One region of the Streptomyces griseoviridis genome, then DNA from elsewhere that is predicted to be linked to it. Evidence: riboswitches for the same ligand, from Rfam matches in the RefSeq annotation. Region 1 holds a riboswitch; each other region holds the start of a gene.
What was found. Region 1 has a riboswitch for cyclic di-AMP ahead of DDJ31_RS33420 (M23 family metallopeptidase). Riboswitches for the same ligand answer to the same signal wherever they lie in the genome.
Positions count from the first base shown of each region.

Region 2: linked by a shared signal. The riboswitch ahead of DDJ31_RS16030 (transglycosylase family protein) and the one ahead of DDJ31_RS33420 (M23 family metallopeptidase) in region 1 are both predicted to bind cyclic di-AMP.
Region 3: linked by a shared signal. The riboswitch ahead of DDJ31_RS22570 (transglycosylase SLT domain-containing protein) and the one ahead of DDJ31_RS33420 (M23 family metallopeptidase) in region 1 are both predicted to bind cyclic di-AMP.
Region 4: linked by a shared signal. The riboswitch ahead of DDJ31_RS23400 (C40 family peptidase) and the one ahead of DDJ31_RS33420 (M23 family metallopeptidase) in region 1 are both predicted to bind cyclic di-AMP.

Region 1 covers NZ_CP029078.1:7,718,331-7,720,520, reverse strand. The annotation lists gene DDJ31_RS33425 (SGNH/GDSL hydrolase family protein) at 1-111, opposite strand, end outside; gene DDJ31_RS33420 (M23 family metallopeptidase) at 355-1,323, opposite strand; cyclic di-AMP (ydaO/yuaA leader) riboswitch at 1,328-1,487, opposite strand; gene DDJ31_RS33415 (tyrosine-protein phosphatase) at 2,053-2,190, shown strand, end outside.
Region 2 covers NZ_CP029078.1:3,815,487-3,817,676, forward strand. The annotation lists gene eno (phosphopyruvate hydratase) at 1-26, opposite strand, end outside; gene DDJ31_RS16030 (transglycosylase family protein) at 361-1,092, opposite strand; cyclic di-AMP (ydaO/yuaA leader) riboswitch at 1,096-1,261, opposite strand; gene DDJ31_RS16035 (LysM peptidoglycan-binding domain-containing protein) at 1,472-2,190, opposite strand, start outside.
Region 3 covers NZ_CP029078.1:5,230,031-5,232,220, forward strand. The annotation lists gene DDJ31_RS22565 (HAD family hydrolase) at 1-734, shown strand, start outside; gene DDJ31_RS22570 (transglycosylase SLT domain-containing protein) at 746-1,216, opposite strand; cyclic di-AMP (ydaO/yuaA leader) riboswitch at 1,219-1,396, opposite strand; gene DDJ31_RS22575 (CocE/NonD family hydrolase) at 1,670-2,190, opposite strand, start outside.
Region 4 covers NZ_CP029078.1:5,401,500-5,403,689, forward strand. The annotation lists gene DDJ31_RS23400 (C40 family peptidase) at 236-1,381, opposite strand; cyclic di-AMP (ydaO/yuaA leader) riboswitch at 1,390-1,545, opposite strand; gene pcrA (DNA helicase PcrA) at 1,815-2,190, shown strand, end outside.

The DNA.
Region 1 (2,190 bases):
GGCGAGCAGGACCGCGAACCGGTCCGCCCAGCCGACGAAGGCTCCGTCGGGGCCGGGATCGCCGACGCCTTCGGTGAAGCTGTCCCCCACCGCGACGTACGACCCGATCACTGTTCTGCCGTCACTCCTCGAATCGTCTGTCACGCCCGCCATGGAACACCTTCGAATGTGTCCTACGCGACCGTAGGAAAGGGTTGACGAACGGTGAGATAAGCCACGCCTAAAGTGTTGCCCAAGCCAGGAATAACAGGTGGGGCAGGGCTGTTGAGGCGGCAATCGTCGTATGGCGGCACACGCACCGAAGGCCGGACCCGGGGATCGGGGTCCGGCCTTCGGCGCGTACGGGGGGCGGGGTCAGCCGACGGTGACGCCCTTGGCCCGGAGGTAGGCGAGCGGGTCCACGTCGGAGCCGTAGTCGGGCGTGGTGCGGATCTCGAAGTGCAGGTGCGGCCCGGTCACGTTGCCGGTGGCACCGGAGAGGCCGATCTGCTGTCCGGCGGTCACGCTCTGGCCCGTCGACACGGAGAGCTGCGAGAGGTGCGCGTACTGGGCGTAGCGGCCGTCGGCGAGCTGGATGACGACCTGGTTGCCGTACGCGCCGCCCCAGCCGGCGGAGACGACGCTGCCCGCGCCCACGGCCTTCAGGGCGGTGCCGGTCGGCACCACGAAGTCGACGCCGGTGTGGTAGCCGCTCGACCACATGGAACCGGAGGCGCGGTAGCTGGTGCCGACGGAGGCACCGGAGACCGGGAGGGTGAAGCCGGTGGAAACGGTGGCGGCGGATGAGTCCGAGGAGCCCGAGGAGGACTGCGCGGTCGACGCACTGGAGGAACCGGTCGAACCGGTGGAGCCCGTCGAGCCCGCCGCGTCCGAGGAACCGGCGGAGGACGGCGCGTCCGACGACTTGTTCGACGACTGGTCGGCCGTCGTCGCCGCCTTCGCGCCGATCGTGAGCTTGAGTCCCGGGTGGATCAGCGACGGATCGCCGCCCACCGCCTGCCGGTTGTCGGAGTAGAGCCGCTGCCAGCCGCCGCTGACCTTCTGCTCGTCGGCGATCTTCGAGAGATAGTCACCGACCCGCACGGAATAGGTCCGGGTGGTGGCGGACGACTTCTCCGCGGTCGCCGACTTCGCACCGGCGGCCGGAGCGGAGGCGACGGCCTTTTCGGAGACCGACTGGGAAACGGACTGCGGAGTCGCGGCGTGGGCGCCTGCGGCTCCCATGAGCGGGAGGGCGAGAGCGGCGCCACCCGTTCCGGCGACGGCTATCGAACGAGTGAGGCGCAGGGCCTTCGGACGGCGGTGCTTACCCTTCGCGGGCATGACGAATTCCTCTCCGGCGCCTGCGAGGTGAGCTGTCGGGTGCGGACTGGAGATGCCCGGCCGCGTCGTGCGACGCGGCTTTACCCCGAGCCGTTCCGGAGACCGGAACAGGCGGTTGTACCTGTGGGTCCCCCGCTCCTGCCGAGTACGGGTGAATGGTCCGGGATTCCGGTCGGCGGCAGGATTAGGCGTCCGTCCGGATTGGTGGCGAACGTAAGCGACGAAGACGCGAACGGACAAGCCGTGGTTCCCCGCTGTCCCGTTTCCCTTGATCCTTTACCTGAATTCACCGTGACCCTGTGTGCAGAAATTCCGCCGCTTCTTTTCCTAACTCCCGCGAGGACCCCACGAATTACGTGGACATGATGAGCCACGCACGGTCACGAATATGACGCTCCTCACGTGACACTTCTCCACTCCCTCACATTCCAGAGCGAGTTGTGAGGAAACCGACCGAAGCGCAAACCAGACGAGCAATGCGGACAGAAGGTTCAGATACGACAGAGCCGGGCGATCTTCGCGCCGGGCTCTCCGGCACCGGGCCCCCGCAGGTTGCCCCGATGTCCCGACAGACGCGATCACTCGACGCCGTCATCGAGCGACGGCGGGCGGTGGAGCACCGCCTGCGGACAACTCATGGCACGCCGGTATGTATGTCGTATCGTCGGGATCGGCCCGCCGGCCATTCCATCGAGCCGCGCCGGCGGAGCCGAGTGGGAGGGAGCCCCCTTGACGCAGCAGATCCCGTCGACCGAGCCCGAGCTGTCCCAGGTACGGAACTTCCGTGACGTGGGCGGACTGCCCACCACGGACGGCCGGCGGGTGCGGCACGGCGTGCTGTACCGCAGCGGCCACCTCGCGCACGCG
Region 2 (2,190 bases), 3.9 Mb from region 1:
GCTACGACGACGTCGATGGACGGCACGAGCATCTCCTTCTTGGGATCTGAACGCGGCACGCGGGCGCCGCGGTGGGTTCTGCGAGACCGAGCCTAACCGGCTCCGGCCGATCGGCCAGCCGGTCGGTCACCCCCTGGACAGAACCGAGAGTAAAAAGTTTCCGAACGGAACAAAGAGCGGAGCCGCCGGACCGCGCAGAAAAAGCCCCGCCCCGGTGCGTACGGGGGAACACGCACCGGAGCGGGGGGCCCGTGGGGACGGGGGGTGACCCTCACGAGGTCTTCATGGTGAGGTCCACGGACAGGAGGGCGCTGTGGTTCAGCGGTCAGCCGCCTGTGCGTCCTGGCGCGGACCCGCGGACTACTTCAGGTGCAGCTGCTGGCCCGGGTAGATGAGGTTCGCGTCCTCGACGATGTCCTTGTTCAGCTGGAACAGCTTCGCCCAGCCGCCCGCGACCTCGTGCCGCGCGGCGATCGAGCTGAGCGTGTCACCGGAGGCGACCTTGTACTCGCCGTCGCCCTTCTTGACCTTCTTGCCGGTCGGGGTGGTGACGGTCTTCTTCGCGGCCGGACGCTCGGCGGAGCGGGAGGCGGCCTGCCCGTCGGAGGAGCGGGAGTCACCGGCGCCGCTGGAGGAACCCGAGTTGCTGGAGCTGCCCGAGTTGCTGGAGCTGTTCGAGCTGCCCGAGTTGCTGGAGCCGTTCGAGGAGCCGGAGTAGGCGGCGCCGGAGAGGCCGGTGCCGCAGGTCGGCCAGGCGCCCTTGCCCTGGGAGGCGAGGACCTTCTCGGCGACGGCTATCTGCTGGGCCTTGGAGGCCTTGTCGGCCGTGGAGGCGTACTGCGTGCCGCCGTAGGCGGCCCACGTGGACGCCGAGAACTGGATGCCGCCGTAGTAGCCGTTGCCGGTGTTGATGGACCAGTTGCCGCCGGACTCGCACTGGGCGACGGCGTCCCACTCGGAGGCGGTGGCGGCGGAGGCGTTGCCGGCCGCCATCAGCGGGGCGGCGACGGCGGCACCGGTGACACCGGCGATGGCGATGGCGCGGGTGGCCTTGGACGGGCGACGGTGCTTGCCCTTGCCGGAAAACAGCATGGTTGATCCCCTCACCGACGCCTGCGAGGTGAGCTGTCGGGTTCGGGCCGGTTGAGTGCCCGGCCGCGCCTGGGTGAGAGGCACGGCTTAACCCCAAGCCGCTCCGGTCAACTGCCCGGTGCGGCACTTACCTTGGGTCCCCCGCTCCTGCCTTCGGCGCTTGCGCGACGACTGTTCCCGGACGGCCGCTGGCAGGATTCGGCGTTGCGGCGGCCGGGGCCCGTGGTGACGAGCGGTGTTGACCGTAGCCACGGAAACCGCGGAATTTCAAAGACGATCAGGGCTTCTGAGACTCATCCCACACTTTCACCAAACCGGACATTAGCTGGCGAATGCGGGCGTCAACTCCCCTGGAATCGCGCCGGTTTCGTCCCGTTTACTACCTGACTTCGAGGGTCTGACCGGGAACGATGCTGCCGGGGTCGGCGCCGATGCCGCTCCTGTTCGCGCCGTAGAGCGCCCGCCACCCGCCGTCCACGTCCAGGGAGTCGGCGATGGAGCCGAGGGTGTCGCCCTGGCGGACGGTGTAGGTGTCGGCGCGGCCGATGCCGGCCGAGGCGGTCTCGGTACCGCCCGTCTCCGCGCTCTGCCCGCGGTGCTTGCCGGTGCCCGTGCCGGAGTCCGCCGTCACGGCGCCGGTGTCGACGAGGCTCCAGGAACCGGCGCTCTGGCGCGAGTTGTCCGAGGGGTCGGCGGCGGGCTCGCGGGGGCTGCTCGACCTCTGCTCCTCGGGCGAGGAGGCGGAGGCGGACGGGGTGCCGGACGCGGCCTTGTCGCTCCCGCCGCCCGCGCCGGCCTCACTGTCGTCCTCGCCTTCACCCGTCGCGGGGGCCGAGGGCGAGGGGGAGGTGCCGGTGGAGTCGTCGGCCGACGGATCGGACGAGGGAGAGCTTTCCGCCCCATCGCCGGACGAGTTGGACAATCCGGTGGAACCGGAACTGTCCGACGTACCGGAGGAGTCGGACGTGTTGTCGCCGAGGCCGGTGTCGATGTCGAGCGCCCCCGCCTTCTGGGTCAGCCCGGAGGTGAGACCGCAGCTGTGGAAGGCGCCGACGCCCTGGTCGGCGAGGAGCTTCTCGGCCACCGCGATCTGCTGGT
Region 3 (2,190 bases), 2.5 Mb from region 1:
TGTCCGACCGGTCCCGCGCCGCGCTCGCCCGGGTGGCGGCCGCCGGCGCCCGGCATCTGGTCGTGACGGGCCGCCCGGCGCCCCGGGTGCGCCCGCTCCTCGACGACCTGCACAGCAGGGGGCTCGCGGTGTGCGGCCAGGGAGCGCAGGTGTACGACGCGGGCGCGGACCGGCTGCTCTGGTCGGTCACCCTGGACCGGGAGCTGGCCGAGACCGCGCTCGGCAAGATCGAGGCGGAGGTCGGCCAGGTGTACGCGGCCGTCGACCAGGACGGGGTGGACGGCCTGACCCTGATCGAGCCCGGCTACCGGATGCCGCACCCGACGCTGCCCGCGGTGCGGGTCGCGCGCCGTGCCGACCTGTGGTCCGCGCCGATCAGCAAGGTGCTGCTGCGCCATCCCGAGCTGTCCGACGACGAGTTGGCGGGGATCGCGCGGTCGGTGGTCGATTCCCTCGCCACGGTGACGATGTCGGGGCCCGGCACCGTCGAACTCCAGCCATCCGGCATCACGAAGGCGACCGGTCTTGCGCTGGCCGCCGACCACCTGGGTCTCGGCCCGGACGAGACGATCGCCTTCGGGGACATGCCGAACGACATTCCGATGTTCGAGTGGGCCGCCCACGGGGTCGCCATGGCCAACGCCCATCCCGAACTGAAGCGGGTGGCCGACGAGGTCACCTCGTCGAACGAGGACGACGGCATCGCCGTCGTCCTCGAACGAATCTTCGACTGAGTGCGGTCGGCCTAGTAGGCGCCGTACACGTTGTCGATCGAGCCGTACCTGGCCGCCGCGTAGTTGCACGCGGCCGTGATGTTGGCGACCGGGTCGTACGGGTCGTAGACGGTCCCGGAGACGTGGTACGCGGCGAAGGTCGGGTCGATCACCTGGAGCAGGCCCTTGGAGGGGATGCCCGCGGCGGCGTTCGAGTCCCAGTTGTTGATGGCGTTGGGGTTGCCGGAGGACTCGCGGATCACGTTGCGGTAGATGCCGTTGTACGTGCCGGGGATGCCCTTCTGGGCCATCACGGACAGCGAGGCGCGGATCCAGCCGTCGAGGTTGTTCGAGTAGCCGAGCGAGGTGGCGGTCGCCGTGGTCGGTTCGGCGGCCGAAGCGCTGGTGGCGCCGATGACCGGGAGGGCGAGCACGGCGGCGCCGGTGCCGAGGACGGCGAGCTTGCGGGCGAGGCGCGAGCGGCGGGGAGCGATGGCGGGCATGGCGGTTTCCTCTCCGTCGCCTGCGAGGTGAGCTGTCGGGTTCGGGCGGGAGCTGCCCGGCCGCGCCGCTGTCAGGCGGTGCGACTTCACCCCTAGCCGTCACGGGCGCTGGCCCGGTCCGGCGACTTACCTGGTTCCCCCGCTCCTGCCGTGCGTGAGTTCGTTCGGTGAATGGGTGTACGGGCGGCGGCAGGATTAGGCGTCCACCCGACAGGCCGGGAACGTATGCGAGAGCACATGTCCGGAACAAGTGCCGGATTCACACATCGGACCGGTTGACCTTGATCAGGGTGGTTTGGGGTGCTTGATCCTTTGCACTCGCCAAGGGTCAACTCCCCTTGGCGCACAAGGAGCGCCGCGCCGCGCGGGACGGAGGTCCGCGCGCGCCGCGGCGTGAGCCAACTCACTGGAATCGCCAAGTATGGCAAATCGGGCAATGACCCCAACTCGCCTTTAACCGGCTGTGCGTGGAATCCGCTTCTCCCAGGTCCGGTGGAAGAGGACCTCGTCGCCCTCCGTGCAGATCACCTCGTCGAAGGTGATGAAGTCGTTACCGTCGGCGGTGATCTCCGAACGGGTGCGGACGGCGGTGTCCCAGCCCAGCTCGGGCCGGTGCAGCCGGATCGACCAGTCGGACCGGGTGCGGGCGGAGAGCGGGTCGGCCTCCTGGACGGTGTACGTCTCCAGCGCGTCCTCGGTGAACTCCAGGCCGTCGGGGTACACGCGCGTGCCGCCGTAGCGCGGGTCGACCTCCAGCCGCCAGGTGCCCGCCGCGACGTCCCGCACGACCAGCCGCTCGGGCCGCGGCTCGTCCAGGGTGGCGGGGAAGTTCACCCCGAGCGGCGGCGCCTGCTCCGGCTCGTCGAAGGAGATCGCGGGCGACGGCGACTCCCGGCGGCGCACCGGGAGTTCGAGGTAGCTGCCCGCCGGGTCGAGGGTGAAGCCCGCCTCCGAGCCTGGCTGCGGCCAGATCC
Region 4 (2,190 bases), 2.3 Mb from region 1:
ACGGCGACGGTGGGGCGCGCACGCGGGGGTACGGAAATACGCGCGGGCGCAGGGCAGCGGCCCGCACGCCCGGCGCCGGGCGGCACGTGACGAGCGGAACGCGCGGAGAGGGGGCGGCACGCGCGCGTACCGCTCTCCTCCTCGGTACGGGGGCGGCACGCGCGCGTAGCCGCTCCCTCTCCGCGCGGGGCGGCACGCGCGCGTACCGCCCCGCCCCCGTGCCCGTACCGTCCGGTCAGGCCGGGCGGACCACGCTGTGGATCGCCGACTCGCCGTCGTAGTAGAGGGACTCCTCGCGCACGTAGGCGCCCGGCTTCGGCGCGTGGATCATCATGCCGTCGCCGATGTAGATGCCCACATGGGTGACGTCGTCGTAGAAGAAGACCAGGTCACCGGGTTGCGCGGCGGCGAGGGAGACCGTGGTGCCGGCGTTCACCTGGTCGTAGGTGGTGCGCGGGAGGCTGACTCCCGCGGCCTTCCACGCGGCCTGGGTGAGACCGGAGCAGTCGTAGGAGTCGGGGCCCGTCGCGCCCCACACGTACGGCTTGCCGATCTGCGCGCGGGCGAACGCCAGCGTCTTCTGGGCCTTCGTGGAGTACGCGCCCGACGACGACGAGGGCGCCGACGACGAGGAAGCCGACGTGTCCGGCTGCCGCTGGGCCGCCTTCTCCGCCGCCGCCTGCCGCTTCGCCAGCTCGGCCGCCTCCTCGGCGGCCTTCTCCCGCTTCTCCTTCTCGATCGCCGCCAGCCGCGCCTTCTCCTCGGCGGTCAGCCTCGAGAGCACCGCGCGCGCGTCGGACAGTTTCCGCTGCACGGTGGCCTTCGCCGTGTGCAGGTCGCTCTGCGTCTCGGTGAGCGTCTGAAGACCCTGGGCGGCCTCCCGCCGCTTCTTCATGGTCGCCGACTGCTCGGTGACGTAGTCGTCGACCGCGCCCTTCTGCCGCGTGGTCAGACGGCTCATCAGCTGCGTCTGGTCGAAGTAGTCCTGCGGCGAGTCGGCGAGCAGGAACGTCGCCGTGTCCGGCGCGGAGGCGCCCGTGCGGTACTGCGCGGCGGCGAAGGAACCCAGCTCCTCGCGCGCCTCGTTGAGCTTCTGGGTGCGCCGGGCCACGTCGTCGAGGAGGGTGTCGACGCGCTTGCGCTGCTTGCCCGTCCGCTCCTTGGCCGCGTTGTACTTCTCCGTCGCCGACTCCGCCTGCCGGTACAGGGCGTCGACCTTCTTCTCGACCTCCTCCAGGCTCGGAGCGCCGTCGGCGGCGGGCGTGGCGTCGGCCGACTGGGACAGCAGGGCCACCGAGGTGAGGGCGGCCGTGGCGAGAGCGGGGGTGCGGATTCCTGCTACGCGCGTTCCGGCGGGACGCGACTTGCGGTGCGACGCCAAGAGTGGCGACTCCTTCCGATCTCCGCCTACCGAGTTAGCTGTCGGGTTCGGGCGGGTGGTGAGGAAGGGTTGCCCTACGGATCCTGCCCCCAGGGGGCTGCGGACCGATTCACCCCGGGATCGGTGGGTCCCCGGCTCCGGTCGCGCGGCGGCGCCCCGGACTCGGCGGAGGCCGCGCGGCCCGGCGACGTTCGCCGGTGGGGGTCGTGCGGCCTGCCGGGAACGGTAGCCAACTCGTGTGCCCCCTGTGAAGGTTGATGGCCGATATGCCCGATACATTTTCGTGACCTGGCGAGGCTCCCCGATCCGCCGTCGCCGCACGTGAGGGGCCGGTCGCGGACGGTCGCGGAGGGCGTCCGCACCGCCGCCCGCACCCGGGATCTTCTCAGGGCGGCGGCGGGCTGTCAGTGGGGCGGCCTAGACTCGGAGAGCGATGAGCAGCCTCTTTGACGACAGCTTCCTGGCGAACCTCCAGACCCCCCGCGGGCACGACGAGGAACCCCCGCCACCGCCCGAGGACGAGCACGCTCCGGAGTCGATCCCGGACGACCTGTTCGCCGGGAAGTTCGACGTGCCCCCGGAACGGGACGCCCACTACCGCGACGGCGCCCCCCGCCCGGTGCTCGACCCGGCGGCCCTGGTCGACGGGCTGAACGAGAACCAGCGGGAGGCCGTCGTGCACGCCGGCACCCCCCTGCTCATCGTGGCCGGCGCGGGATCGGGCAAGACCAGGGTGCTCACCCACCGCATCGCCTACCTGCTGGCCGCGCGGAACGCGCACCCCGGCCAGATCCTCGCCATCACCTTCA